2 regions of the Corynebacterium sp. NPDC060344 genome follow, and region 2 is predicted to be linked to the other one. Evidence: predicted binding sites of a transcription regulator. Region 2 holds the regulator's gene; the other holds the start of a gene.

Region 1 (14,812 bases), on a different contig from region 2:
GCGCGTCGACGACGCCGCCGCGGTACCGGGTCGCGCCGGCGCCGTAGGAGCCGAGCGCGATGAACAGGGCGCCGACGAATCCGAGCTTCGCATGGTCGGCCCACCAGGGCAGGCGGGCGTCGGGCAGGGCTGTGTGCTTGCCGACGGCCGTGGCGCCCGATCCCTCAGCAGTGGCGGATCCGGTGGCGCCGGACCCGGCGGTGGTGTCGGTGTCTGCGGTCACCGGACCGCACCTCCCGTGAATCGGTCGGCGGCGAGCGCGCCGGAAATCATGACGGTGGGCACCCCGACGCCGGGGACGGTCGTCGACCCCGCGAGCACGAGATTCGACGGCAGGCGCGGGGAGAGATTGCGCGGGCGAAATGGCCCGGTCTGGCGGAACAGGTGCGCCAGCCCGAAGGGACTGCCGTCGACCATGCCCTGCCCGGCCCAGGTGGCCGGGGTGTCGAGCTTTCCGACGGCCCAATGCTCCGCAATGCCCGTCAGCCCCCGGGACTCCAGCTCGGCCGTCACTTCGGCGAGGTGGGCGGGTCCGACCAGGTCCCAATCGACGTCGGCCGACGCCAGATTCGGGCATGGCGCGAGCACGCTGACCGGCTCCCACTCGCGGCCGTCGGCGTCGACGACGATGCGGTCGGGGCACGTCACCGCGGGGCGGGTGACCAGCAGCGACGGATCCGACATCAGCGAGCCGCCGCGCGGCGAGGAGATCTCGCGGAACGTCTCGTCCCACGCCTCGCCGAAGGAGATGAGGTGGTGGCGCTCCGGCCAGTTCTCGGTGACGTCGACGGGCACCGCACCGTGGGAGACCATCGCAGACGGCGACGACCGGGTGGGCACGACGCGTTTCTTCGCGGGTGCGCCGGCCTCGCCGAGCCACTCCTCGACCACCGGCAGATCCACGGTGGCGACGATGCCGTCGCAGGAAATGGAGCCATCGGCGGTGCGCACGGCCGTGACGCTCCGGCCGGAACCGACTGACAGGCCGGTCACGGGCGTCGACAAGCACAGCGTGCCGCCGGCCCCGACGAAGGCTTCGGCCATGACCTCCGCGATGGCCCCGATGCCCGAACCCGTGCGCGAGGCGGTCGGGTAGAACACGCCCATCGTCGTGTCCATGTGCGCGATGCAGCCGTAGACTGCGCGGGCGTTCTTCGGCGCGACGCCGGCGTACAGGGACTGGAAGCTGAACACGCGGGCCAGCAGCTCGTCGCCGAGCATCGCCTCGACCCTGCGGCCCAGCGACCCGAACGCGCCGAGCTGCACCAGCTGGCCCAGGTCGCCCGCCGTGCCGGAGTCGCCGACCATGTCCAGCGGCGAATCGAAGCTCGCGGCCATGAAGTGGGGGAACGCGGAGGCGAACATCTCGGCCAGCCACTCGCGCATCCGCCGGTAGCCCTCGACGCGCGGGGCGGGGTCGTCGCCGCCGGCTTCGGCGAAGCGGGTGATCTCCGCGGCCATCCGCGAGGCGTCGCCGTAGACGTCGATCGAGCGGCCGTCATGGAACGTCGCATGGTAGGCGGGGGTCAGGCGGTCGACGGCGAAGGCCGGGTCGACGTCGGCGATGCGCTTGCCGACGGCCGACAGCGCCGACTCCACCAGCTGCGGCATCGTCCACACCGTCGCACCCGTGTCGGCGCGGACGGTGACGCCCGCGCCGGGCACCGCGACGTCCTCGGTCGCGCAGCGGCCGCCGACGTGATCGGACGACTCGACGACCGTGACCCGGTGGCCCGCGCCGATCAGGTGCAGCGCAGCGGTCAGCCCGGACAGCCCCGCGCCGATGACGACGATGTCGCGGGTGCCGCCGGCGGCGTTCGCTCCACCAGCACCTGCATCAGGGGCGGGGACGCGGCGGCGGGGTCCCGGCACCGGCGACAGCGGCAGGAACTTCATGAAGTCCGAAGCGGGGTTCTGCACTGGTTTTTCGACCTCGATGTTTTCGTGGGGTGGGGAGGCGGTCCGGGTGGGGAAGCGGCTCGGCTGGAGGAACCGGCCGTCCGCTACCAGGCGCGGGCGGTGGCCCGGCGGCCCATTTCGGCCAGGCGCTCGCGCTGCTCGTCGACGATCGGCGCCGACTCCAGGGCGTCGAGGCCGCGGCGGGTCAGCCGGGTGATCTCTTCTTCGAGCAGCTCGTTGGCGCCGGAGGCGAGGATGAGCCCGCGCAGTTCGGCGACGTCGTCGAGCCCTCCGACGCGGCCGAGCTTCTCGTCGAGGTGGTGCGCCCCATCCGGGTCGGTCTGCCGCAGCCGCTCCAGGGCGGTGGCCACGAGCACGGTGCGCTTGCCCTCGCGCAGATCGTCGCCGGCGGGCTTGCCGGTGACCTCCGGGTCACCGAAGACGCCGAGCTGGTCGTCGCGGAGCTGGAAGGCGATGCCGATGTCCTTGCCGAACTCGCGGTAGGCGTCGACGATGTCATCGCCCGCACCGGCGATGGCCGCGCCGATGTGGAGGGGCCGCTCGATGGTGTACGCGGCGGTCTTGAAGCGGTTGACCTTCTCGGCGACGCCGACGCGGGAATCGCCGGAGGACTCGGCGGTGATGTCGAGCAGCTGGCCGCCGAGGACCTCGGTGCGCATGCGCCACCACGGCTCGCGGGCGCGGTTGCGCGCGGAATCGGACAGCCCCGACCCGTGGAACATGTCATCGGCCCAGGCCAGGGCCACGTCACCGGCGAGGATGGCCACCGAGTGCCCGTAGTGGGCGGCGTCGCCGCGCCAGGAATTGCCCCGGTGGCGGGACTCGAAGACCTTGTGCACCGTCGGATTGCCGCGGCGGGTGTCGGAGGCGTCGATGATGTCGTCGTGGATCAGCGCGCACGCCTGGATGAACTCCAGGGCGCAGACGGAACGGAAGACCGCATCGGGGTCCTCGGCGTCGTCGTAAAGCCCCGCGTCACCCCCGGCACCCAGCCAGCCCGCCCAGGCGAACGCCGGGCGCACGCGCTTGCCGCCCAGCAGCGTGAAATCGCGCAATGCCCCGATGACCCGCGAAAACTCGTCGTCGATGTCGGCGACCATCGACGAACGGGCGTCGAAAAAATCGGCCAACGCGCCGGTCACCGCGGCGGGGACGTCGAGGGGGGACATTCCGGGTTCGATCGCCGGGAAGTTCGCTGGGTCGGCCATCACGCCACCTTTCGGGTGTCATCGACTCCAATCGGGGGCCGGGTCGGCGCCCACTGTCGTCCTCCCAATAAGATAACCGGTCATGTCCGACTTCCCGCCACCCGCGGTGGGCCGCCAGGTTCCCGTCCGCCACGCGCTGACGCTGCCCAGCCCCGGCCCCATCCCGTTCTCCGTCGAGTTCATGCCCCCGCGTGACGACGCCGCCGAGGAACGCCTGCTCCGGGCGGCGGAGGCCTTCCACGATCTCGGGGCGTCCTTCGCCTCCGTGACCTACGGTGCCGGGGGATCCTCCCGCGACCGGACGCTGCGCATCGCCGAGCGGGTCTCGCGGGAGCCGCTGACCACGCTGGTGCACCTGACGCTGGTGGGCCATTCCGTCACCGAGCTGCGCGAGATCCTGCGCGCCTACCTCGAGCGTGGGCTGACCAACCTGCTGGTCCTGCGCGGCGACCCGCCCGGGGACCCGCTCGGCGAGTGGACCCCGATGGACGACGGCCTGAGCTACGCCTCCGAGCTCATCGAGATGATCCGCGCCGAGGACGAGTTCTCCGACTTCGAAATCGGCATCGCGTCCTTCCCCGAGGGCCACTTCCGCGCCGCCGACCTGGAGGCCGACACGCGCCACACGCTGGCGAAGCTGCGTGCCGGCGCCGAGTACTCCATCACCCAGATGTTCTTCGACGTCGACCACTACCTGCGCCTGCGCGACCGCCTGGCCGCCGCGGACCCGGAAAACGGCGCGAAGCCCATCATCCCGGGCCTGATGCCGATCACGTCGATGCGGTCGCTGCGCCGCCAGGTCGAGCTGTCCGGCTCGGCGCTGCCGCCGGCCGTCGACGAGCGGCTGCTGCGCGCCGCCGCCGGCGACGAGGAGGCCAACCGCGATGAGATCCGCAAGGCGGGCATCGAGGTGACCACCGAGATGGCCGAGCGCCTCATCGCGGAGGGCGTGCCGGGCATTCACTTCATGACCCTCAACTTCGCCCGCGCCACCCAGGAAGTCCTGCACAACCTGGGCATGGCCCCGGCGTGGGGCACCGGTCAGGACATGCTGCGGGGCGGGTTCTAGGGCCCAGCTTTTCGGCGGGCCAGGTTTTCAGCGGGCCCAGCGTTCCGGCGGGCCCAGCTTTCCGGCGAGCTCAGTCCCTCATGTCGTGGTCGCGGCGGGCCCACAGGACGACGAGCAGGGCGGCGAGCAGCCCGGCGGCGGTGGCCAGGCCGGTCCACAGCAGCAGCTGGTCGCGGTCGGTGCTGCCGGCGGGGGAGGTGGCCCAGAACGTCGAGTCGCTGCCGCCGTCCATGGTCCATCGGACGGTCTGGCCGCCGTCGACGGTGCCGTTGGTGCCGGTGACGGGGGCGGGGAAGGCGATGGCCAGGGTGAATTTCGCGCCGGGGTAGCGCGCCAGGGACGCCTTGCCGGCCACCGAGACCTGGTTGCCGCCGACGCGCTCGAGCTCCAGGTCGATGGCGTCGGAGGAGGCGGCGTCGACGAGGTCGTGAATCTCGTCGAACGTCAGGTCGCGCACCACGTAGGTGGCGGTGCGGTTGCCGTCGGACTCGCCGTTTTCCACGGTGACGCCATCGCTGAACGCCGCGGGGACCTCCCACAGCTGCTCGCGGGTCGTCGCGCCGGCGGGCACGGCCACGTGGATCGTGCCGCTGACCCGATCAGATCCGGAAATCGACATCGCCGCGTCGGTGGTGAAGCACCCCGTCAGCGCCAGCACCGGCGCCACGATCACGGCCAGCGCGGCCAGGCGGGCGCGCAGGGTCACGGCTTTCATGCGGGCCCCTCCTCATTGCTTGGCGACGATTGCGTGGGCGCCGATTCGTCGTCAAGCGAATCGACCCGGGCCAGCGGAAGCCTGGCCCCGAGCACCGCGAAGGGCCGGGAATCGCCCGCGAAGTGGAAATTGCGCAGGACATCGGTGAAGCCGAGGCGGCGGTAGAGGCGCCAGGCGCGGTTGGCCTCGGCGGGGACCTCCGGCGTGGACAGCAGGACGCGGCGCTCCGGGCGGCCGCGCATCAGCTCGTGGAGGAGCCGCTCGCCGATGCGCGCGCCCTGGTGGCCGGGATCGACGTGGATCTCGGCGAGCTCGACGTAATCGCCGAGGATGTCGCGGGCGGCGTGGATCGGGGTGCGCCGCGCAGCCAGGCCCGCGCGGACCTGCACGTGCCACCACTGCGTCGACGTGCCCTGCTGGCAATACGCGATGCCCGCCAGCGGAAACGCGGGATCGGCCAGGGCCACGTGCGGCGCGACGTCCTCGGGGTGGGCCACGGCGGCGACGGCCGACCACCCGGGCTCATGGCGGGCCCGGGCCCACGCCAGCACGCGCGCATCGACGATCGACGGGTCGTAGCCCATCGCCCCGACATAAAGGGAGACGGCCTCGTGGAGCCGGAGCCGGAAAATCGGTTCCGGCAGGGGGAGGACGCTGTATCGCACCCGACCAGCTTAACCGGGCCGGCGGCGCGGGCGGGGGCGCGGGCCGCAGAAAGGGCGGATGCGCGGCGAAAACCCTTGTGTGCGAATGGGTGTTCGATTATGCTGGAGGGTGAATCCGGGCGGTCTCGTAGTGTCCGGGGCGTCGCGGAAGCGATGGTGGGCCGGTGGTGCGGATCCCATCGAACGAACGAGTGAAGTTCGGCCGGTGCCGGTGGTGGTGCGGTCGGTGGACGTGGTTATTGACGGACGGTTTTGACGGATCGCTTGAACGGATGGAAGGGAGAAGTCGGATGGCACGCATTGGAAACGGGAGGAGCGCGATGGTGGCGCCGTCGGGCATCTCTTCTCAGGCAGTGTCCTTCCTGGGTCGGGCGGCGTCGCTGCTCGCGCAGGCGAGGACGGCGGCGCCGGCGGATCGGCTGGACCTGTCGTACCAGGCGGCGCTACGCGTCGCCGGTGCGGTGATCGCGGAAAATCCGGGCCGGCGCCGGAAGGCCGACCACGGTGCGTGGGCGCGGCTGCGCAGGCATGCGCCGGCGTATGCGCCGTGGGCCGCGCGGTTCGAGGCGTTGTCCGGGCAGTGGGAGGACGTGCGCCTGGGGCTGTCCCGGGGCGTCGACGAGCTCGAGGCCCGGCGGGTGCAGTCGCTGGCGGCGGATTTTCTGGCGGAGGTGGAGGCCGACTTCGGAATGCTGTCTGACGTTGCCTGATGGCGTCGCATGAACCTGCCGAATTGTGGTGGTTGGCGGGAGGTGGCGTGCGTACACTGGCCGGTACTGGAGAAGCACCGCCGTTCGGCGTCTGCGCGTGGTTGGCGGTCGTGGAGCGCGGGGCAGGTTCGGGAACAAAATCGGCGCGCCGCCCGTTGGACTTTGTGAGCGAACATTGCGCCCGGTGGCAGCTGCCGCAGCGATGATGTGTTGCAGCGAAGATGTGAAGTACGACGAGCCCGACCGTGAGTCAGGGAAGGAAACCCATGGGACTTTCCGAGCAGGAACAGAGGATGCTGGCCGAGATCGAATCGGCGCTGTATGCCGAGGATCCGAAGTTCGGCTCCGCCATGTCCGGAAAGTCGATGGGCCTGGAGTCGGGTGGAACGCCCCGCGGATTTTCGCCGCGAGTCATCGCCATCATCGGCGTCGGGCTGCTGCTGCTGATCGGCGGCATGGCGTTGTCGCAGACGAGCCTGTGGTTCCTGGCGCTGAGCATCATCGGATTCCTGGCCATGTTCGGTGCCGGCGTGTGGGCGCTGACCGGATCCGGCAAGGACCCGAAGCTGGTGTCCGTCGGTTCGGACGGCGCGCGCGGCGGCAAGGCGAAGAAGCCCCGCCGCCCCAGTTCGTCGGGCGGCGGCATGGAAGACCGTTTCCGCGGACGGTTCCAGGGCTAAGCGCCGACCCCCGAGGATTTCAAGCGCGCCGTCCCCGTCGCGTATGAATCGTCCACCAACCCCGTTTCCGGCAGCCGCCGGGGCGGGGTTTTCGCGTGCCTTGTGCTGCGGCAGATTCTGTGCGCCGAGCGCACTCGCTAACCCACCTCGAATGCCCTAACCCACCTCGAATGGCCTAACCCACCCGTTATAGCGGGTGGGTTAGGCCATTCGAGGTGGGTTAGCCGCTGAGGGGATGGCGACGGGCGGTGAGGGTCGGCCGCCGGCGCGATTCGAGGTGGGTTAGCCGCTGAGGGGGCGGCGACGGAGGGTGAGGGTCGGCCGCCGGCGCGATTCGGGGTGGGGTAGCCGCTGAGGGGATGGCGGGCGGAGCTGCGGTCGCTCCTTTCGGCCCCACCACGGCAATCCACTCGGCCTTGCCGAGGCTGCCCACTCGGCCCCACCTCGATCACCCACTTTGCCCCACCTCGATCGCCCACTTCGCCCCACTTGGGTGCGTCGCTGGAGAAGATCGACTCGGGGCCCATGTGAAATGTGATGCACGACACGCCGGAGGGACACGCCGGTGGGGAATATTCGTCGTCAAGCGTGGTCCGTGACACCGCCCACGGGCGAACGCCCCACCTGCGAATATGCAGGTTGACAGGTTTTGGCCGGTGAAAAACCCCTGGAAACCGATGCGTCTTGGTGTTGCTTGTGGGGCAAAGTGGGGTACTGTGGGCCGTGATGTTGGAGAGGTCGACCGGCATCGCAGGAAAAAGACGAATACCGATGAGATGACTCGATGCGGCGCCACCGCGTCGGCCGGAGAAGGGGAGAGGAGCCGGAAGCGACATGTTCCTCGGCACCTATACCCCGAAGCTGGACGACAAGGGCCGCCTTACGCTCCCGGCGAAGTTCCGCGACGAACTCGCCGGCGGGCTGATGGTGACCAAGGGGCAGGACCACTCGCTGGCCGTCTACCCCAAGGACGAGTTCCTCCAGCTCGCGCAGCGCGCGACGAAGGCATCGCGGACCAACACCCGCGCACGAGCCTTCATCCGCAACCTGGCGGCGAGCACGGACGAACAGCGGCCCGACGGGTCGGGGCGCATCACGTTGTCGGCGGATCACCGCACCTACGCGGGCCTGACCAAGGAATGCGTGGTCATCGGATCGATCGATTTCCTGGAGATCTGGGACAAGCAGTCCTGGGAGGCCTACCAGGCGGAGCATGAAGAGGACTTCTCCGACGGCGAAGACGATTCGCTGTTCGGGGTGCTGTAGGACTCGCGCCGCCCGGGACGGGAGCGTCCGCAAGGACTCTGTCCGACCCGCCCCTGGTGTACTTCCCCGACACCAGGTTCGGGTCGGGCAGGGCCCTGTGCACGCGCCCGCGGATCACGCACGAGCGAGGTAATCGAAGACCAACTGCGAGACTTCCGGAGGGAGTGCCGATGACCGATGTCAACGATGTGACTGGAGTGGTCGCCGGTGCTGATGTGGCGCCCGGTGGGCGCTCCGCACCGGGGGACCGCAAGTCCGGGGAGCACGGCCACGTGCCCGTCCTCCTCGACCGCGTCACCGCGCTGCTCGAGCCAGGCATCACCGGCGTTGGTTCCCCCGATGGGACCGGCGCCGTCGTCGTCGATGGCACCCTCGGCGCCGGCGGCCACGCCGAGCATCTCCTGGAGACGTTTCCCGGGCTCCACCTGATCGGCCTCGACCGCGATGCCGCCGCGCTGGCCTCGGCCCGCGAGCGCCTCGCCCGTTTCGGCGACCGCTTCGCCGGCGTCCAAACCAGATTCGACGGCCTCGCCGACGTCATCGGCGTCGACGGCGCGGTCGCGGTCCCCGGCTTCGACCCGTCCGACGAGTCGGCCCTCGACCCGCAGGCCCCGGCGATCGCCCTGGCTCGCGAGGCCGGGCTGGCCGGCGCGCTGTTCGATCTCGGCGTGTCCTCCATGCAGCTCGACCAGGTCGACCGCGGTTTCGCCTACCGCGTCAATGCGCCGCTGGACATGCGGATGGACCCCACCACGGGCCCGACCGCGGCGGACGTCCTCAACGGCTATTCGCACGGTGACCTCGCGCGGATCCTGTCGACGTACGGCGACGAGCGTTTCGCGGGCCGCATCGCCACGGCGGTGCTGCGCGAGCGGGACAAGGAGCCGTTCACCACGTCGGGCCGTCTCGTCGAGTTGCTTTACGACGCCATCCCGGCCGCATCCCGGCGCACCGGCGGCCACCCCGCCAAGCGCACCTTCCAGGCGCTTCGCGTCGAGGTCAACCGGGAGTTGGAGGCGCTGGAGAACGTCCTGCCCATGACCTGCGAGGGCCTCGCGGTCGGCGGCCGGGCGGTGTTCATGAGCTACCAGAGCCTCGAGGACCGACTGGTCAAGCGCGATTTCGCTGAGCGCGTGAAGTCGACGACGCCGGCCGGGCTGCCGATGGAACTGCCGGGCCACGAACCCAAGTTCCGCCTGATCACCCGCGGCGCCGAAAAGGCCGATGCGCAAGAGGTAGAGGACAACCCCCGCGCCGCACCGGTGCGGGTCAGATGCATCGAGCGCGTCCGGCCGAATTGACCGGAGCCGGCGATGTACCGGACTAGGCGAAGCGCCGGAATAACCGAATAACCGGAACAAGCGAATAGCAGCACCCGCACCACACACCACCACCAAGCACCACCCACCACCGCACCACCCACCACCACACCGCACCAAGCACCCCGCCGCTCGCGGCGACGACCCCGGGAGAAGTCATGGCAGCCACCATCACGGACGACGCCCCCGCCCGCACGATCGGGCGCGGCCGAGGCCGCGGCCGCATCGATACGCCCGCGGCCCCCGCCCCCGCCCGCCGGGGCAAGGGTCGCCGGACCATCCACCGTGGCCGCACGGGATCCCGCCAGATCGTGTCCCGCCGCGGGCGCCGGCTGACCAACACCACGGCCGACCGCTCCAAGGTGCGCTTCGCCATCGGCTCGATCCTCGTGGTGGTGCTGGGCATCGTGCTGGCCATGGTCCTGTCGGGCCTGTCCACCTCCCAGTCGTTCCAGCTCAACGAGGCCCGCCAGGAGGAGCAGCGCCTGCGCGACGGCATTTCCGTCCTCGAGCGCGACGTCGAGTTCCAGCGCTCCACCGCCGAGATCGCCCGCCGGGCCGCGGAGATGGGCATGGTCAACGTGGAGAACCCGGCGATCCTGGTCGTCGGCGAGGACGGTGCGGTCCACGAGGTCCGCCCGGGCTCCCCGGAGCACCAGCGCGTCGTCGACGTCAACGGCGCCGCCGTGCGCCCCGACGCCCCGACGTCGAACCCGGCCGAGACCGAGCACGTCCCGGGCATGCAGGCCCCGTCGGTGCAGGAGGCCAACCCGGCCGTCCCGCAGCTTCCGGCGCAGGCGCCCTACGCCCCCGGCGCCGCCCGCCAGCAGGCTCCCGCGCCCGCCCCGGCACCGGGCCCGGCGCCCGCACCTGCACCGGCTCCCGAGGGTGACGTCAATCCCGGGGAGGTCCCGGGACCGGCTGTAGACTGACGCCCGCATGCGACCACGGCACACCGCCGTGGTCCGTCCATCGAGAAGGCACCAGGCATGATCCGATCTTCTGACGACCGCGGCGATTCCGGGCAGTTCCGGGATCGCCGGGATCGTCGCATCCCCGTCGAGTCGGGGACCCGGCCCGCGCCGCGCCGCAATCGGGCGATGGCGTCGTCGGAGCGGGTGGACGTCTCCGGCAGCGAGTTCCACCGCCGCCGCAAGGTGCTGCAGGTCATCGGCGCGATCATCGTCGCGGTCCTCATCGTCCGGCTGGGCTGGGTCCAGCTCGTCGCCGGTCCGGATCTGGCCGCGAAGGCCCAGAATCAGCGCACCATCGAGGTCGTCGAGGCCGCCCGCCGCGGCGCCATCACCGACCGCAACGGCGCGTCGATGGCCTTCACCCTCGAAGCCCGCAGCATCACGGCGCACCCGTCGAGCCTGCGCGCCCACCTCGAGCACGCCCACCAGCTGTGGCCCGAGGATTACCCGGAGTACGAGGAGCGCCTGCGCGACATCGCCGACGCCCTTCCCGAGATGCTCGGCGTGCCCGACCTGGACGCGGCGAAGGAGCGGGAGAGCCGTCGTCGTCAAGCACCGGAGGCCCCGGCCGACGACGGCATCCGCGAGGCACCCGGCGGCATCAGCTCGAAGGAGGTCCTGGACAAGCTTCGCGACGAAAACAGCACCTACGAGGTGCTCGTGCGCAACGTCGACCCGGACAAGGCCGCCGCGGTCGTCGAGCGTTTCCCGGAACTGGTCTCCGAACGCCAGGACATCCGGCAGTACCCGAACGGGGCGGTCGGCGCGAACGTGATCGGCAAGATCGGCATGGACGGCGTCGGCCAGTTCGGCTTCGAGGCATCGCGCGACGCGACGCTGCAGGGCGTCAACGGCGGCCGCACCGTCGACATCGCCGCCAACGGCATCGCCATCCCGGGCTCGACCCGCGACCAGCACCCGCCGATCGACGGCACCGACTACGAGCTGACCATCGACGCGGACATGCAGTACTTCGTCCAGCAGCAGGTCCAGCAGGCCAAGGACAACTCCGGGGCGAAGGAAGCCTCGGCGGTGGTCATGGACGCCAAGACCGGCGAGATCCTGGCCATGGCGCAGTCCGACACCGCCAACCCCAACCGCGACATCGGCCGTGAGGTCGAGGACGGGCGCAACATCGGCAACACCCCGGTGTCCACCCCGTTCGAGCCCGGTTCGGTGGCGAAGATCATCACCGCAGCCGGCGCCATCGAAGACGGCGTGACCACGCCCGACGAGGTGCTCACCGTCCCCGGCTCCATCCACATGTCCGGCGTGACGGTCAACGACGCGTGGCAGCACGGGCCGGAGCCCTTTACGACGACCGGCATCTTCGGCAAGTCCTCCAACGTGGGCACCCTGATGCTCGCCGAGCGGCTGGGACCGGACCGTTTCGCCGAGCTGCTCCACGACTTCGGCCTGGGCCAGTCCACCGGCGTCGAGCTGCCGGGCGAGTCCTCCGGCCTGGTCCCGCAGCGGCCCCAGTGGTCGGGCGGCACCTTCGCCAACCTGCCCATCGGCCAGGGCATGGCCATGTCCTTGCTACAGATGACCGGGATCTACCAGACCATCGCCAACGACGGCGTGCGCGTCGCGCCGCGGGTGGTCAAGTCCGCCACGGCCCCCGACGGCACCGTCGTCGAGGCCGAGCGCCCGGATCCCGTCGAGGTCATCAGCCCCGACACCGCGCGCACCGTCCGCGACATGTTCCAGTCCGTGCTGCAGTCCGACCCGACCGGCCGCCAATCCGGCACCGCCTCGGGCGACGGCATCGAGGGCTACCAGCTCACCGGCAAGACGGGCACGGCCCAGAAGGTCGATCCCGACACCGGCCGGTACTCGAATTCCAAGTACCACATCACCTTCGCCGGCATCGCGCCGGCGGATGACCCGCGGTTCGTCATCGGCATCATGCTCGACGAGCCCGTCCGCGGCGTCCACGGGCAGGGCGGCCAATCGGCCGCGCCGCTGTTCAGCGACATCGCCGCGTGGGCCCTCAACCGCTACAACGTGCCGCCGGCCCCGCGTGAAGAGGGCACCCTCCTCCTGCAGCCGTGACCGCCCGCCACCCATTGGCGCGTCACCCGGATGGCACGACAACCGAATCCACGAACCAGACCCCACAAGGAGCGCACATGACCGTCACACTCGGACACCTCGCCGAATTGATCGGCGGTTCCGTGCTGCCGTCCGCGACCGGCCCGGCCACTGATGCCACCGATGCCGCCGGCACCGCCATTTCCGGCGTCGAGCTCAACGCCGCCGAGGTCCCGGAGGGCGGCCTGTTCGCCGCGCTGCCCGGCACCCGGGTCCATGGCGCGTCGTACGCGGACCAGTCTCCGGCCGCGGCGATCCTCACCGATGCCGCGGGTCTGGCCATCCTCGAGCAGGCGGGCGGCCCGGATCGCCCGGTGCTGCTCGTCGACGACGTCCGCGCGGTCCTCGGGGCGGTCTCCGCGGAGATCCACGGCCGCCCGTCGGAGAAGCTGACGGTCATCGGCGTCACGGGCACCTCCGGCAAGACCACCACCACGTACCTCCTAGAGGGCGCGCTGCTGGCCGCCGGCAAGCGCACGGGGTTGATCGGCACCACGGGCACCCGCATCAACGGCCGGTCGGTGCCCAGTCACCTGACCACGCCCGAGGCCCCGGCCCTGCAGCGCCTGTTCGGGGAGATGCTTGACGACGGCGTGACCCACGTCGTCATGGAGGTGTCGTCGCACGCCCTATCCCTGGGGCGCGTCGACGGGGTCTCGTTCGACGTGACGTGCTTCCTCAACCTGTCGCAGGACCACCTCGACTTTCACGACGGCCTGGAGGACTACTTCGACGCGAAGGCGGCGCTGTTCCGCCCCGAGTCGCCGCTGCACGCACCGCGCGTGGTCTCCTGCGTCGACGATTCCTGGGGCCGCCGCATGGCGGAGATCGCCGCCGCCCCCGGCGTCACCGTGGACACGGTGGGCACGCCCCACGCCGAGGACGCGAAGATCGCCGACGACGGTTCCCGCATGGCGCCGCAGGCGACATGGCGCGCCGGCTCGGTCTCGGTCGCCGACAACGGAGTCCAGCACGTGACCTTGACGGGCCCGGGCGGCCCCGTGGATCTCGACGTGCCGCTGCCGGGCGCGTTCAACATCGCCAACGCCGCCGTCGCGTGGGCTGCGCTCGCCGCCCTGGGCGCCGCCGGTCCCGAGGCCGCCGAGGGCATCGCCCGCGTCGCCGTGCCCGGCCGCATGCAGCGCATCGACGAGGGCCAGGACTTCCTCGCCGTCGTCGACTACGCCCACAAGCCCGCCGCGGTCGGCGAGGTGCTGCGCACCCTGCGCGCCCAGACCGTCGGCCGCGTCATCGCCGTCGTCGGCGCCGGCGGCGACCGCGACTCCTCCAAGCGGCCCCTGATGGGCGCCGAGGCGGCCCGCGTCGCCGACGTCGTCATCGTCACCGACGACAACCCGCGCACCGAGGACCCTGCCACCATCCGCGAGGCCGTCACCGACGGTGCCGTGGAAGCCGCCGAGAAGCGCTCGGCCGCCGTCGGCATCGACGCCATCCGCGTCGAGAACATCGGCGACCGCGCCGAGGCCATCGATCTGGCCATCGGCCTTGCCGAAGCCGGCGACGCCGTCGTCGTCGCGGGCAAGGGCCACGAAACCGGCCAGGAGATCAACGGCGTCCAGCACCACTTCGACGACCGCGAGCAGGTCCGCGAGGCGCTGCTGCGCCGCGCCGGCCGCGACGGCGACTCCCGCCGTGACGGCAGTGCGGCCCGCGACGATCACGAGGGGGAGAGCTAGATGATCCAGCGCACCGCGGGGGAGATCGCCGACATCGTCGGAGGCGAGCTCCACGACGCCGACCCGCAGACCCCGGTCGCCGGTCCCGTCGAATTCGATTCCCGCCGCATCGTCCCCGGCTCAGTGTTCCTGGCGCTGCCCGGCGCCCGCGCGGACGGCCACGACTTCGCCGGCGGCGCCACGGCAGATGGCGCCGCGCTGGTGCTGGCGGCGAGGCCGGTCGGGGTGCCGGCGGTCGTCGTCAAGCCCCTGGGCGCCCAGGACTCCAACGCCGACGCCTTCGCGCACGACCCGGACGGCTCCGGGGCCGCGGTGCTCGAGGCGGTGGGCAAGCTCGCCCGCCGCGACGTCGACGAGCTGGCCGCCGACGGCCTGGTCGTCGTCGGGGTCACCGGGTCGGCCGGCAAGACCTCCGTCAAGGACATGATGGCCACGATCCTGCGCACCGACGGCGAGACCGTCGCGCCGAAGGGATCGTTCAACAACGAGATCGGC
Region 2 (14,812 bases):
GGGAGGGGTCGCGGCGAACGCCGGGCCGTCGGCAAGCACGAGCACCGCACCCGCGGCACCGAGCGTGACCAGGACCTCCCCGACACCGGACGCATTGAGGGTGCGGGCGGCGGCGACGACCGCGGCGAGGTCGCCGTCGGAGGCGCGGCGCTCCAGGTCATCGCCGTCGAGGCCGGCGAGCTGGCCCAGTTCCAGGCCGTTGGGCTTCATGACCTCCGGCGCGGCGGCCGGGAACGCCTCGCCCAGCGCCAGCAGCGGTGCATCGGAGGTGTCCACCGCAATGCCGGCATCCGGGTTGGCCTCGCGGACGCGGCGCACGCAGGTGGCCCAGAAATCGACCGGCGCGCCCGGGGGCAGCGACCCGGCCAGCACCACCCACGTCGCCTGCGGCGCATGGTGGGCCAGGCGCTCGAGGACGCGATCGGCGTCGACGCCGGACAACAGCGCGCCCGGGGTGTTGAGCTTCGTCGTCGTGCCATCGTCCTCGACGATGGTCAGGTTGACGCGGGCCTCGTCGGGCAAGTCGATGGGCTCGTGCGGGATGTCCGTCTCGGCGAGCAGGCGGGAAAAGCGGCCGTTGCTCGCCGCCGGGTACAGCGCCAGCGTGTCGTGGCCGGCGTGGGCGACGGCGGCGGAGACGTTGACGCCCTTGCCGCCGGGCACGTCCGACTGCATGGCCAGCCGGAACACGCCACCGCGTTCGAGGCGGCCCTTGACGGTGGTCGTCCGGTCGATCGAGGGATTCGCGGTGAGCGTGAGGATCATCGGGCGACGATCACCTTCACGTCATGGTCCTGCAGCTCGTCGATGAAGGCCTGCGGGGCCGACGGGTCGGTGATGACCACGTCGATGTCGTCGAGCGCGGCGAAGCTGACCAGGAAGTCGCGGCCCAGCTTCGTCGAGTCGCACATGACCACGACCTTGCGGGCATTGGTGATCATCGCCCTCTTGACCGCCGCCTCCTGCGGGTCGGCCGTGGACAGGCCGTGGTCGATGGTCAGGGCGTTGGAGCCGATGAACGCGACGTCGGCGCGCATCAGCGCCAGGGAGCGCAGCGCCGCATCGCCGACGACGGCCTGCGTGATGGCGCGGACCTGGCCGCCGAGCAGCTGCAGCTCGATGTAGGGCGCGCCGGCCAGCGTCAGGGCGCTGGGCAGGGAATTGGTGACCACCGACCAGTGGCGCTCTTCGGGGAACGCCGCCATCAGCTCGGCCAGCGCCTCGGTGGTGGTGCCGGCGTCGAGGAAGACGCCGCCGCCGGAGGACGGCAGGAAATCGACCGCGGCGCGGGCGATGGAGCGCTTGGCGTCCTTCTGCGCCTTCTTGCGCGCGTCGACGCTGACCTCGACGGTCTGGAACGACTTCGCCGCGACGGCGCCGCCGTGAACGCGGTGGACCGCACCCTCCGCGTCGAGCTGGGCGAGGTCGCGGCGGATGGTCTCGGCGGTGACGTCGAAATGGTGCGCCAGATCCGAGACCGTGACCCTGCCCTCGACGGCCGTCAATGAAGCGATTTTGCGTCGGCGTTCTTCTGCGTACACGGTCGTCTCCTGCGTTTGGGCCGAATCAAGCCCAATCGGGTGTCGATTGCCCGATTCTGCGATCCGGGGTGGGGCGGTATTTACGTGTGGTGGCCTGGACGTAACCGATTCCGGCTGGCGCCGCGACCACACACTCGGCTCCCTCCAATCATGCCCGAATATGTTGGAAAGTCAAGCGAGAATTGGGTTTCAATGTGGGAAATGTGGAGTAAGATTTTGCGCAAGGAGTTTCCGTTCGGGCCTCGCCCGCAGCGGGTGAATCGATCCATTCCGTAGTCCAGGAGAGCCCATGCCGTCGTCCACCACGTTGAAGGCCACCGCCGTCGTCCCGGGAGTGGGGTATGCGCCCGCCGTGTGGGTGCGGCCGCGTCCCGCGCTGCCGCCGGAGGGCGAGCCGCATGCCGGCGACGCCGAGGCCGAGATCGAGCGCTTCCGGGCGGCGGCCGCGGCGGTGTCCGAGCGGTTGGCCGCCCGCGCCGGCCGTGCCGAGGGCAACGCGGCCGAGGTGCTCCTGGCCACCTCGAAGCTGACGCTGGACCGCGGGTGGCACCGGGCCGCGGTGAAGTCGATCAAGGCCGGGGTGGGCGCGGAGTCGTCGACGATGGCGGCGATCGAGAAGTTCGTGGAGATGTTCAAGGCCGCCGGCGGGATCATGGCCGAGCGCACCACGGACCTGGAGGACATCCGCGATCGCGTCATCGCGGAATTGCGCGGCGAGGACGAGCCGGGATTGCCGGCCGTGATCGAGCCGTCGGTCTTGCTTGCCGACGACCTGTCGCCCGCCGACACCGCCACCTTGGACCCGGAGTTGTTCGTGGCGATGGTGACCACGCTGGGCGGGCCCACGTCGCACACGGCGATCATCGCCCGGCAGCTGGGCGTGCCGTGCGCGGTGGCGGCGGGCGCGGGCTTGCGCGTCATCGAGCAGGGGACCCTGACGCTGGTGGATGGCGCCAAGGGGGAGATCACCGCCGACCCCGACCCGGCGGTCGCGCAGGCGGCGGTGGACGAGGCCGCGCGGATGGCCGACAAGATCGCGGCGTGGTCGGGTCCGGGGCGCACCGCCGACGGGGAACACGTGCAGCTGCTGGCCAACGTCGGCGACGGCAATGCCGCGCGCATCGCCGCGGACGGCGCGGCCGAGGGCATCGGCCTGTTCCGCACCGAGCTCTGCTTCCTGTCGGCGGCCACGGAACCGACGGTGGAGAATCAGGCGGACATCTACGCCACGGTGCTCAAGGCGTTCCCGGAGTCGAAGATCGTCGTGCGCACGCTCGATGCGGGCTCCGACAAGCCGATCGCCTTCGCCAATCTCGGCGACGAGGACAATCCGGCGCTGGGCGTGCGCGGCCTGCGCATTTCGCGGTCGAACTCGGGGCTCATGGAACGCCAGCTCGACGCCATCGCACTGGCCGGCACGAAGGCGGGCCGCGGAGCGGAGGCCCCGACGTGGGTGATGGCGCCGATGGTGGCGACCCTGGAAGAGGCCGAGTGGTTCGCCGGGCTCTGCCGCGAACGCGGCCTGACGCCGGGTGCGATGATCGAGATTCCCGCCGCGGCCCTGATGAGCCACGATCTGATGAAGGTTCTCGACTTCGTCTCCATCGGCACCAACGACCTGACCCAGTACGCGATGGCCGCCGACCGCCTGTCGCCGCACCTGGCGTACCTCACGGATCCGTGGCAGCCGGCGGTGCTGCGGTTGATCGACATGACGTGCCGGTCCGGCAAGCTCACCGGCACCCCGGTCGGCGTGTGCGGCGAAGCCGCGGCCGATCCGCTGCTGGCCTGCGTGCTCGTGGGCCTCGGGGTGAACTCGCTGTCGGCGGCCGCGACGGCGCTGCCGGGCGTGGGGGCCCAGCTCGCCGAGGTCACCGCCGCCCAGTGTGCCGACGCCGCTCGTGCGGCGTTGGATGCGCCGAACGCCGATGCCGCTCGCGCCGCGGTGCGCTCCGTCTTCGGCCTGGAGTAGCCGCGCGCTCCGTTTTCGGCCTGGGGTAGCGGTCCACGTCGCGGCTCACCGTGGCCGTCGAGGCTCGTCACGGACGTCCCGCGCCGCCGCGTGGGGCCGTGAATGCATGGATGGTCGCTGAATTCAGTTGGAATCGACCCATCAATTCAATCTCAGGGTTTTCGCGCCCTTTCCGAGGGGCACGCGGACTCTGAGCTTGAAGAAATAGGGGGTCAAGAATTCAATCTCCTGCAGGTTGAGGCCGGATTCACGGCCGCGAAAACTCTGAGATTGAATGGGGGCTTCCCCGGCTTGCTCCCCGCCAACCTGTGCGCGCGGTGGAAGCGGGGCCTGAGGCCTGGCTCGCGCACCACATGCTGGCTGGCGCACCGAATGCATGAGAAGGGGCCCGAGCACATGGTGCTCGGGCCCCTTCTCGGGTGGTGGATCAGAGACGGCGCAGGACGCTGACGACGCGGCCGAGGATGGTCACCCCACCGTCGACCGGAATCGGCTCGAAGGCGTCGTTGTGGGGGAGCAGCCACTTGCCCGAACGATCCTCGTGCCACTCCTTGACCGTGGCCTCGCTGTCCGAGTCGCCGTCGATCATCGCCGCGACGAAATCGCCGTTGTTGGCCGTCTGCTGCGACTTCACCACGACCCAGTCACCGTCGAAGATGCCGGCATCGACCATCGACTCGCCGACGACGCGGAGCATGTACAGCTCGCCCGGACCGGTGAGCTCTGCGGGAACCGCCATGTGCTCGTCGATGCTCTGCTCTGCCAGGATCGGGTTGCCGGCGGCGATCTGGCCGACGATGGGCACATACGTCGGGGCGGTGGCGCCTTCCGGCACGACCGGGACCGACGCCGACTTCGGCTTGGGGCCCGGCTTGCCGGCGTGGTTGTCGAGCTTCTGCTTCAGATCGCGGACGTCGACCGCACGCGGCTTGTGGGGATCGCGGCGCAGCGCGCCCTTCTTCTCCAGCTCCTTGAGCTGGTAGGCCACCGACGACGTGGAGTTCAGCCCGACCGCGTCACCGATCTCCCGGATGCTCGGCGGGTAGCCCCGCAGGGACACCGCGTCCTGGATGACCTCCAGGATGCGCCTCTGTCGGTCCGTCAACGTGTTCTTGTGCGGCTGCTTCTTATCGGCCATGTTTCCACTCCCACCGGGTTCGGTCGTGCTCGGTTGCGTAGTGCTCGGGTGACTAATGCTCGGGTGCACGGGGCTCGGGTGCCCCGGTGCTCGATGTCGTCGTGCTCAGGTCGATCGGCCATGCGCGCGATCGGACCTGCCTCGCTCGTGCCTGCCGTTCGAACACGACCCTACACCAAATCGTGCGGGGGTGGCACAACTGTTCGAAGTTTTTGCCCCCATGTCTGGACGGGATCCGGGGGCGGTGATATAAATCGAACACAGCAACGCAGTCGAACATTCGTGCAGTGACCGCGACCGGGATTTTCGAAACCGTTTCGTATGATGCTCGCGAGTAACCGGATGGAAGGAACCAACCGATGACCGCTTTTATCGAAGACTACCGCACCGCCACCCTGAACTGGCATGACGTGGACTCCACGGAGTCCGGGGATCAGGTTCCCTCGTGGCTCGAGAACGATGCTGCTGCGGTTCGCCCGGCTGCCCGAACCGCCGTGCGGCGTCGTCGCGCCGCCGCCGATGTTCGAACGGGTGCCGCGACGGATCGAACGCGGGTCCGTACGACCCGTCGTCCGTCGAACGGTCGCCCCGGCGGTGTTTCGGGCGCGTCGCGCCGTCCGAACACACGACGAACGGCCCTCACTTCTGCGCCCACCCACGGGGTTTCGAACATCGGGCACGTCCGCGACGGTCGTTCGGCCGTCCGCGGCCCGGTGCAGGGGGTGCGCCGCACGCGCACCTCGATGGCCGTCGTCGCCGGCGTCGGCGCCGTGTTCGGCCTCATGCTGCACTTCTCCGGGATGGGCGCGCCCGCCCCGGAGACGGCACCGGCCCCGACCTACGTCGGCGCCGCTCACCAGCAGTAGGGGCGTGGGGCGCGGGCACCGTATGCTCGACGACGTGCATTGCCAGTTCTGCCACCACGACCAAACCAAGGTCATCGACTCCCGTCTCATCGACGATGGAATGACCATCCGCCGCCGGCGCGAGTGTCTGGCGTGCGGCAAACGATTCACCACGCTAGAGCGGTCGCAGCTGATCGTCGTCAAGCGCGACGGAGTCGTCGAAGATTTCAGCCGCGACAAAGTGATCCGCGGCGTGCGGCGGGCATGCCAGGGGCGCGAGGTCCCCGAAGCAGCGCTGAAACTGCTCGCCCAGCAAGTGGAGGAAACCCTCCGGTCCAAGGGCACCCCGCGGGTGGACTCCAACGACATCGGGCTGGCCATCCTCGAACCGCTGCGAGACCTCGACGAAGTCGGCTACCTGCGCTTCGCGTCGGTGTACAAGTCGTTCAGCTCGGCGCAGGACTTCGAAAACGAGATCCTGTCGCTTCGCCACGACCGCACGTAAGACGCGCAGTCCGGGCACGGTCACCGGCTACCGCAGCTTGTCGATGGCCTTCTTCACCCGCTGCGGCGACACCGTGCGCGCCGTGCCCAGGCGCTGCGCGAACAAGCTCACCCGCAACTCCTGGATCATCCAACCGATGTCCCGGACGGCCGCGGACTTCTTCCGCGCCTCCGGCAGCTTCGCCAGGCGCGCGGCCAGGTGCTCGTTGACCTCGGCGACCTCATCCTCGAGCTCTGCATCGCGGTCGGGATCGGTGGCCATGTCCGCCAAGCGCACCTCCATCGCCTCCAGATAGCGGGGGAGATGGCGCAGGTTCGCCCACCCGTGCCGGGCGACCGCGCCCTTGGGCAGCATGAACTCCAGCTGCGCGCGCATGTCGTCGATGGCCGGGCCGTCCCACTCGTTCAGCTGCGACACCACGCGGTGATACGCCGGCAGCGCCTTGGCCATGCCGACCACGAGCTGGCGCACCTGGCCGGGGACCTGCGGCTTCACGGCGTCGCGGAGCTTTGCGTACTCCTCCGGATCGCGCACGGGACCGCCGGCTCCCATCATCAGATCGCGCACGACGGTGACGCGGCAATCCTCCACGAGCCCCTCGGCACCACCATGCGGCCACGCATCGACGGCCACGCGCTGCTGCAGCGGCAGGCCCTTGACCATCGACTTGGCCTGCACGGTGCAATCGCGCAGCAACATGGTCAGCGTCGCCGTGACCAGCGACGCCTTGGCCTGCGCTTCCGTGGGCACGACCTTGACGGCCACGCCGTCCTTCGTGGCCACCAGCGTGGGATACGCGGTGACCTTCTGGCCGTCGACGGTGTTTTCCACGGTCTCCGGCACGGCGCCGAGATTGTCGGCCGTCCACTCCTTCACCGCGGCATGCTCCGACGACCCGGCGGCCTTCGACACCGCCGTGGTCACCTGGCCGGCGCGCCGGTGCTGCAGGGCCTTCAGATCCCTGTCTTGGTCGGTGATCTTCCCCCGGCGGTCGACGGTGGCGAAGTTGAACCGCAGGTGCGGCGGCAACTTGGACACGTCGAAGTCGCCGGCGTTGATCCCGGACCCGCCGAGCTGGCGCAGGGCGTCGGCCAGCGACTCGCGCAGCGGCCGGGCATACGGCGTCATGGACGCCAGCGCCCTGGATGCGAAGTCGGGGGCGGGGACGACGGACCGTCGCGAAGCCTTCGGCAGCGTGCGGATCAGCGACTCCACCAGCTCCTGGCGCAGGCCGGGGACGAGCCAGTCGAAGCCCTCGTCGCGCAGTCCGGCCAGCAGGGGAACGGGGACGTGGAGGGTCACGCCATCGTCGTCGGAGCCGGGCTCGAAGCGGTAGGACAGGCGGAAATCGAGGGTGCCCTGCTGCCACAGATCGGGGAACGCGGCGGCGTCGACGTCATGCGAATCGGGGTTGACCAGCGCATGCGGGTCGAAGTCGAGCAGCTCCGGCTCGGACTTTGACGTCTTCTTCCACCACCGGTCGAAATTGGCGCCGGTCGTCGCGGTCTCGGGGATCTTGGCGTCGTAGAAGGCGTAGAGCGTGTCGTCGTCGACGACGATGCCGCGGCGGCGCGCCTTGTCCTCGATCTGGGCGGCTTCCTCCAGCTTCGCCCGGTTGTCGGCGAAGAACTTGTGGTGGGTGGTCCACTCGCCGTCGACGAGCGCGTGGCGGATGAACATCTCGCGCGCCGCCGTCGGGTCGACGCGGTGGTACGGCACGGCACGGTCGACAACCACGGGCACGCCGTAGAGCGTCGACTTCTGGTACGCCATCGCCGCGCCGCGCTTGGTGGACCAATGCGGCTCCGAGTACTGGTGCTTGAGCAGGTGGGAGGCCAGTTTCTCCACCCACGCCGGCTCGATGCGCGCGGCGTCGCGGGCGAAGGTGCGCGAGGTCTCCACGATCTCCGCCGCCATCACCCAGCGCGGCGGCTTCTTCGACAGCGCCGACGCCGGGTGCACCAGGAACTTGGTGTTGCGCGTGCCGGTGAACTCCTTGCCCTCGCCCTCGCGCACGCCGATCTGCGACAGCAGGCCGGCCAGCAGCGACTGGTGGATGGCGTCCGGCGACGGCTCGTTGCCCTCCACGGACCAGTTCCACCCCAGATCCGCGACGACCTGGTTGAGCTGCCGGATCAGGTCCTGCCACTCGCGCACCCGCATGTAGTGCAGGAACTCGCGCTGGCACATCTTGCGGAACTGGTTGCCCGACAGCTCCCGCCGCTTGTCCTGCAGGTGCTCCCACAGCTTGAGGTAGGACAGGAAGTCGCTGGTCGCGTCCTTGAACCGCGCATGCGCCTGGTCGGCCTGCGCCTGCTTTTCCAGCGGCCGCTCGCGCACGTCCTGCAGGCTCAGCGCCGCCACGACGACGGTGACGGGCTTGAGCGCACCGTTGACGTGCGCCTCCACCAGCATCCGCGCCAGCCGCGGGTCGACGGGGATGCGCGCCAGCTCGCGGCCGGTGGGGGTCAGGGAAAGTTCGCTTGACGACGTCCCGGCGTCGCCCTCCGCAGCGGCCAGGGCACCGAGTTCGTCGAGCAGCTGCACGCCGTCGCGGATGGCCTTGTGGTCGGGGGCGTCGACGAAGGGGAAGGCGGCGACGTCGCCAAGCCCCAGATTGGCCATCTGCAGGATGACCGAAGCCAGGTTCGTGCGCTGGATCTCCGGATCGGTGAACTCCGGCCGGGACAGGAAGTCATCTTCGGAATACAGGCGGATGGCGATGCCGTCGGCGACGCGGCCGCAGCGGCCCGAACGCTGGTTGGCGCTGGCCTGGCTCACCGGCTCGACCGGCAGGCGCTGGACCTTCGTGCGCGTGGAGTAGCGCGAAATGCGGGCGGTGCCGGTGTCCACCACGTAATGGATGCCCGGCACCGTCAGCGACGTTTCGGCGATGTTGGTTGCCAGGACGATGCGTCGAGAAGCATGCGGCCCGAAGACCCGGTGCTGCTCCGCATTGGACAGGCGACCGAAGAGGGGGAGGACCTCGACGCCGCGCCACTTCTGGCCGTCGATGGCCTCGGCGGCCTCGCGGATCTCGCGCTCGCCGGAGAAGAAGACCAGGATGTCGCCGTCGCCCTCCCGCATGAGCTCGCGGCAGGCGTCGACGACACCGTCGATCTGGTCGATGTCGGTGACCCGCGTTTCGGTCTGGCCGTTCTTGCGGGTGACGGTCTCCTCGACGGTCAACGGGCGGTAGCGGACCTCGACCGGGTAGGTGCGGCCGGAAACCTCGATGATCGGCGCGGGCGTGCCGTCGGCGCCCGCGAAATGCTCCGCGAAACGCTCCGGGTCGATCGTCGCCGAGGTGATGATCACCTTCAGGTCCGGGCGCTTGGGCAGCAGACGCTTGAGGTAGCCGAGCAGGAAGTCGATGTTGAGGCTGCGCTCGTGGGCCTCGTCGATGATGATCGTGTCGTAGTCGAGCAGCAGCCGGTCGCGCTGGATCTCCGCGAGCAGGATGCCGTCGGTCATGAGCTTGACGCAGGTGTCGCGGCCGACGCGGTCGTCGAAGCGGATGGCATAGCCGACGTGGCCGCCGATCTTCTCGCCCAGCTCGTCGGCGATGCGCTCGGCGACGGTGCGCGCGGCCAGGCGGCGCGGCTGCGTGTGGCCGATCTTGCCCAGCACGCCGCGGCCCAGGTCGAGCAGGATCTTCGGGATCTGCGTGGTCTTGCCCGAGCCGGTCTCGCCGGCGATGACGGTGACCTGGTTGTTCGCGATGGCCTCTGCGATGTCGTCCCGGCGCGCCGACACCGGCAGCGCGGCCGGGTAGGTGATCTGCGGGATCGACTCGCGGCGCTCTTCGACGCGCAGGCGGGCCAGCTCGATGTCCTCCGCGATGGCGTGGATGGCATTCGGCGCCGAGGCGCGCTTGAGGCGGCGGCGGAAGCTGCGGGCCTCGGCGAAGGTCACGCCGTCCAGGCGGGCGTAGATGGGCCGCTTGTCCACGTGCGGGTGATCGCCGCGGTGGTTGTCGCGGTGGTCCCCGCGGGGCGTGGCGTTGTCGCGCTGATTGTCGCGGGCGCCGGGGGAGCGGCGACCGCGCCGCCGGCCACCGCGATTGCCGCGGTCCGGGTTCTGTTTCTGCTGAGACATGGTTGCCGCCAAGGGTAGCCGCTGGCGGCGTTAGCAATCTCACTGGCACGCGGGGGCGACCGATGCGTGCACGGCGGCGAGGGTCGCTTAAGGTTTTTCTCATGAACTCCGTGTTGATCGCCGTGTTGGTGATGCTCGTCCTCGCGATATCGCGCGTCCATGTCGTCCTGGCGCTGTTCATCGGCGCGCTCGTCGGCGGTCTCCTCGGCGGCCTCGGCTTCGATGGGACGCTGGTGGCGTTCCAGGAGGGCCTGTCCGGCGGTGCCCGCATCGCGCTGAGCTATGCGCTGCTCGGCGCCTTCGCCATGGCGGTCGCCCAGTCCGGCTTGCCGCAGCTGCTGGCCAACAAGATCATCGGTGCGGTCACCGGCAAGGATCCGGAGGACAACGCCAAGGCCGTGGGCGTGGTCAAGTGGTCGCTGCTCGGCGGTTTCACGCTGATGGCGATCCTGTCGCAGAACCTCATCCCGGTGCACATCGCGTTCATCCCGCTCATCGTCCCGCCGCTGCTGGTCGTGATGAACAAGCTGAACATCGACCGCCGCGCCGCCGCATGCGCCCTGACGTTCGGCCTGGTGACCACCTACATGTTCATCCCGCTGGGCTTCGGCTCGATCTTCTTGAACGACATCCTGCTCGGCAACATCGAGCTCGCCGGCATGGACACCGCCGGCATCAACATCCTGCAGGCCATGGGCATCCCGGCCGCGGGCATGTTCGCCGGCCTGCTCGTCGCGCTGTTCTTCACCTACCGCAAGCCGCGCAAGTACGCCGACAAGGCACTGGCCGACGCGGGTGCCGTTCCCACCGCCCCGGCCGGTTCCGCCGACCCGGATGCCGCGGGCGATTCCGCGGCCGTGGGCACGATGACGCGCGCTGCGGCGAAGCCGATCGAGAAGCGCAAGATCATCATCGCGCTGGTCGCCATCTTCGTCACCTTCGCCATCCAGGTGTGGATGCAGTCGACCGATTTCGAGGCCGACTCCCTGCTCATCGGCGCCCTCGGCGGCCTGGCGGTGTTCATGATCACCGGCGGCGTCAACTGGCGCCAGGCCGATGACGTCTTCACCGCCGGCATGAAAATGATGGCCCTCATCGGCTTCATCATGATCTCCGCGCAGGGCTTCGCCGCCGTCATGACGGAGACCGGCGACGTCGAGCCGCTCGTCGAGGCTTCCGCGGACATGTTCTCCGGCTCGCAGGCCGCCGCCGCGTTCGCCATGCTGATGGTCGGCCTCATCGTCACCATGGGCATCGGGTCGTCGTTCTCGACGCTGCCGATCATCACCGCCATCTACGTCCCGCTGTGCACGGCAATGGGCTTCTCGCCGCTGGCCACCGTCGCCATCATCGGCACCGCCGGTGCACTTGGCGACGCCGGTTCGCCCGCCTCCGACTCCACCCTCGGCCCGACGTCCGGCCTCAACGCCGACGGCCAGCACGATCACATCCGCGACTCCGTGATCCCGACCTTCCTCCACTTCAACCTGCCGCTGCTCGCCGCGGGCTGGATTGCCGCGATGGTCCTCTAGGGAACTGCTTGCGGCTTGGCCGGTGTGGCTTTGCGACGACCCGTCGTCGCGCCACACCGGCCATTTTTGCGTGCACCGGGAGGGGAGAAAACAGCTAACCCACCTCGAATGCGCTAATCCACCCGTTACAGCAGGTCATTAAAGCGATTCGAGGTGGGTTAACCGGTGAGGGGCGATGGCCGGGCGGTTCCCCTCCCGCAGGAGCCGTTCGAGCCCGACCGGGGCACCACAATTCGTGCGTGGTGTTATCCCGGCTCAGGCGGAGTCACGAGATTGCCGACGCTTCGGCGTCGTCCACCTCATCCTTGCCGACGGTCGCCTTGTCCTTCTTCGTGGGCACGTGGACGCCCCACACGATGGCATCGTGGCCATGTGCATCGATGGGCGCATGGGGGGAGTTGAATGAGATCTGCATTCCGACTTCACCCTTGAGATAGTCGGGTTCGACCCAGGTTTTGGCGTCGTCCATTGCCTTGAGAAACTCCTTGGGACGATCGTCGAAGAGGGTGATCAACACTGCGCCACGGGTCCGCCGGTCGAACGTGCCGAGGTCGAAGGGTTCGGCGGAGGGATCCACGGGGAACGCGGTGGGATGGGTGTTGAAGGTGCCGAGCTGATCCTCGGTCAGCATGTCCAGATCGACTCGTCGCGGATACGTGCACGGCAATCCGGCAGCGATGCTCTCCAGCGCATAGCTCTGCTTGCGGTCGGAACCAGTGATGTCATTGCGGCCCTTTCCGGTTCGACGCGAGCGGCGGACCACGGGCACGTCGATGTCGACGCCGGGCAGACGAATCGTCCGCTGCTTGCCCTGCTCGTCGGTCTTCTTCGGCTTGGCCATGATGACCGCTGCTTCGGTGAACCGGGAATCCCCGCCAAGACCCTCGGGATCCATGCCCATCAAGTCGGACAGATACCGAAGGCGCGGGAAGACGACCTGCTTGTAGTAGATGTCCCGGGCGTCGGCGTCGTCTCCACGCCAGCGAATCGCGGTCAGGAGATCGATGATCTTGGCCGCACCCAATACGGTCGTGTACGAGGGGGTGTAGCCGGCCGATACCGTCGTCCCCTCGCCCTTCTTGCTGCTTTCGTATCGCACATAGGCGAGGTCGCGCGTTGTGGCGGTCATACCCGACAACAACGGGATGGCGACTTCCTCGATGTTCCACCTTTTGTGCTCGTAGGCATCCTGCAGTGGCACCTGGTTGAGTTCGGCGATGTTCGGCGCCGAAGCGATGAGCTTGATGTAGGCATTGAACATCTTGTTCTTGCTCGTCGGATTCAGGTGGGGCAGCGACTGGCGGACCAGAGGCGCGAGCTGAATCGGGGTGATCTTCGCCTTCCCGTCTTCCTCCAATTCCGCGTACTTCTTCAGCATGTTGCGGAAGTGGTTCTCATCGCCCATCGCGGCCTCGAACATGTCCACCAAGGTCGGCGGGGCGTACAGGCGCACGAGGTCCTGGTATCCCTTGCGGAAGCCGAACCAGCGGCCCGTCTGCATCAAGGTGTCGGCGCTGCCGGCCTTGCGTCGGAAGTAGCTCACCGTCAGTCCTTCGACGGTGTAGCCGCGCGACAGCTTCGTGCCGCCGACCAAGACCTTCCACACCGGCGACCGCTCGAAGTCGACTTCATCGCCACCGATGGAGTTCACCTGGAGGATCGGGGGTTCCGCCGAATCTCCCATCATCGCCTGGGCTGCGGCGGTGATGTAGTTGTCAAAGGGGTTGGGCTTGAGCGCATCGAACGTCGGGGGCACGGGTGCGCCCTCCGAGTACTTGTCCACGTCCATGACGGGTTTGACCTGATCGTCGAAAAGCTTTTTCAGCTCCGCGTTTCGCCCGCCTTCCGCGTAGTTCGAGCGATTCCACAGTCCCTTGAGCAGGGTCCACGCCTCTTCATGGGTCCTGGTGTCCACGGCCTCGTGAACGAGCATGGTGTGGTGCTCGAAGTGCAGATTCGAATTGGCCTCGCGGTACTTCTTGATGGCACCGGTGAGCACGAACATGTCCAGCGCTTCCTGGAGCTCGTCCTTGCGCACTGACTCGAATCCGAAATCGAACTCGTCGGAGTTCTTCTTGGGCGACTCCGCAATATCCCGGATGAACGCCATGCTCCGCGACGTTTCGACCGTGGGAGTGGGGTCGTCCTCGAACTGCTGGTGGCGATCGTGGAACCATGCAGCACCGCGGTATCCCGGAGGTTCCGTCAGCATGAGGGCGAAGTCGCGCGGGTACAGATCTTCCGGGTCCTCCGGGTCGACGAAGACGTTGGCGAAGGGCGTCGCCGTGTATCCGACGTATTGGGAGCGGGGGAAGTGCTTGAGCAGGCGCGTGATCTCGCGATTGACGGCAGTGCGCTCAACCTCCTCCTTCGACTTCTTCTTGCTCTGGTTGACGGTGTTGATCGACGCCTGGTCGGACTCGTCGTCGATGATCAGCACGGGCAGATCGCGGACGATCGCCGGATCGAGGCGCGCGAGCTCGGAATTGAGCTTCTTCAGCACGTTGGAGTTCTTCTTCACCACTGCCGCGTGACAGCTGGCATTGAGCAGGTTATCCGGGTGGTTCAAAGGCTTCCCGGGGCTGCGCAGGGGAATGTCGATCAGCGACACTCCCGCGGATCCCTTGAAGTCGGAAACGGACGTCGTGATTCGGCGGACCCTGGGGTAGCCCGTCGCGCCGACGGCCCCACCATGCCGGACGAAACCGCGGCGTTCGGTGTCCCAATCGATGTCCCAGTCGCTGTCGTCCGCGAAGTATGACTCAGCCTTGTAGTCGTACGCCGTCAGATTCTCTTCTGATCGGCCATCGAGGATCGCGTCCCGTCCGAACAGCTCCATGTCCAGCCTGCGCTGGGTCTGATTGCGGAGGATGTCCAGGGTGCCGGCGAGGACGATGACGAACCGGTAGCCGGCGTCGATGGCTTTGGCCATGACGGCGGTGAAGTTCGCTGTCTTGCCGCTCTGGACGTGGCCGACGACCAGGCCCCGCTTGCCGCCGGCCATCGGCCCGAGTGGATCGTCGAGGCGGCGGATGACCTCCGTCGCCTGCCGGCTCACCGCGGAGATCGAATCGGCATTCCAGCCCTTTCCCTTGAGTACTTCCTCGTACATGGGCCAGTAGTTCGAATTCGCGGTGCGGCGATCGCCCTTGTACCAGTCGACGAAATCGGTGTCGATCAC

What was found. The regulator LexA, encoded in region 2, represses DNA repair genes until DNA is damaged. The targets are predictions, from matches to a motif close to CGAACANNTGTTCG.
Region 1: a site for LexA is predicted at 5,660-5,673, ahead of ACFWGD_RS03585 (SAV_6107 family HEPN domain-containing protein). Genes of this name have one in related genera too.

Annotation. Positions count from the first base shown of each region.
Region 1 is NZ_JBHXCS010000002.1:170,800-185,611, reverse strand. Features, by position in the region: gene ACFWGD_RS03615 (alpha-(1->6)-mannopyranosyltransferase A) at 1-223, opposite strand, end outside; gene crtI (phytoene desaturase family protein) at 220-1,920, opposite strand; gene ACFWGD_RS03605 (polyprenyl synthetase family protein) at 2,004-3,128, opposite strand; gene ACFWGD_RS03600 (methylenetetrahydrofolate reductase) at 3,211-4,197, shown strand; gene ACFWGD_RS03595 (LppM family (lipo)protein) at 4,268-4,912, opposite strand; gene ACFWGD_RS03590 (GNAT family N-acetyltransferase) at 4,909-5,577, opposite strand; gene ACFWGD_RS03585 (SAV_6107 family HEPN domain-containing protein) at 5,868-6,287, shown strand; gene ACFWGD_RS03580 (DUF3040 domain-containing protein) at 6,554-6,967, shown strand; gene mraZ (division/cell wall cluster transcriptional repressor MraZ) at 7,802-8,233, shown strand; gene rsmH (16S rRNA (cytosine(1402)-N(4))-methyltransferase RsmH) at 8,449-9,534, shown strand; gene ACFWGD_RS03565 (hypothetical protein) at 9,711-10,484, shown strand; gene ACFWGD_RS03560 (peptidoglycan D,D-transpeptidase FtsI family protein) at 10,653-12,581, shown strand; gene ACFWGD_RS03555 (UDP-N-acetylmuramoyl-L-alanyl-D-glutamate--2,6-diaminopimelate ligase) at 12,659-14,317, shown strand; gene murF (UDP-N-acetylmuramoyl-tripeptide--D-alanyl-D-alanine ligase) at 14,318-14,812, shown strand, end outside.
Region 2 is NZ_JBHXCS010000001.1:147,948-162,759, reverse strand. Features, by position in the region: gene ACFWGD_RS00745 (1-phosphofructokinase family hexose kinase) at 1-765, opposite strand, end outside; gene ACFWGD_RS00740 (DeoR/GlpR family DNA-binding transcription regulator) at 762-1,541, opposite strand; gene ACFWGD_RS00735 (phosphoenolpyruvate--protein phosphotransferase) at 1,831-3,513, shown strand; gene lexA (transcriptional repressor LexA) at 3,941-4,651, opposite strand; gene ACFWGD_RS00725 (hypothetical protein) at 5,374-5,517, shown strand; gene nrdR (transcriptional regulator NrdR) at 5,552-6,001, shown strand; gene hrpA (ATP-dependent RNA helicase HrpA) at 6,029-10,099, opposite strand; partial or broken gene ACFWGD_RS00710 (hypothetical protein) at 10,162-10,401, shown strand; partial or broken gene ACFWGD_RS00705 (Na+/H+ antiporter NhaC family protein) at 10,540-11,631, shown strand; gene ACFWGD_RS00700 (Z1 domain-containing protein) at 11,897-14,812, opposite strand, start outside.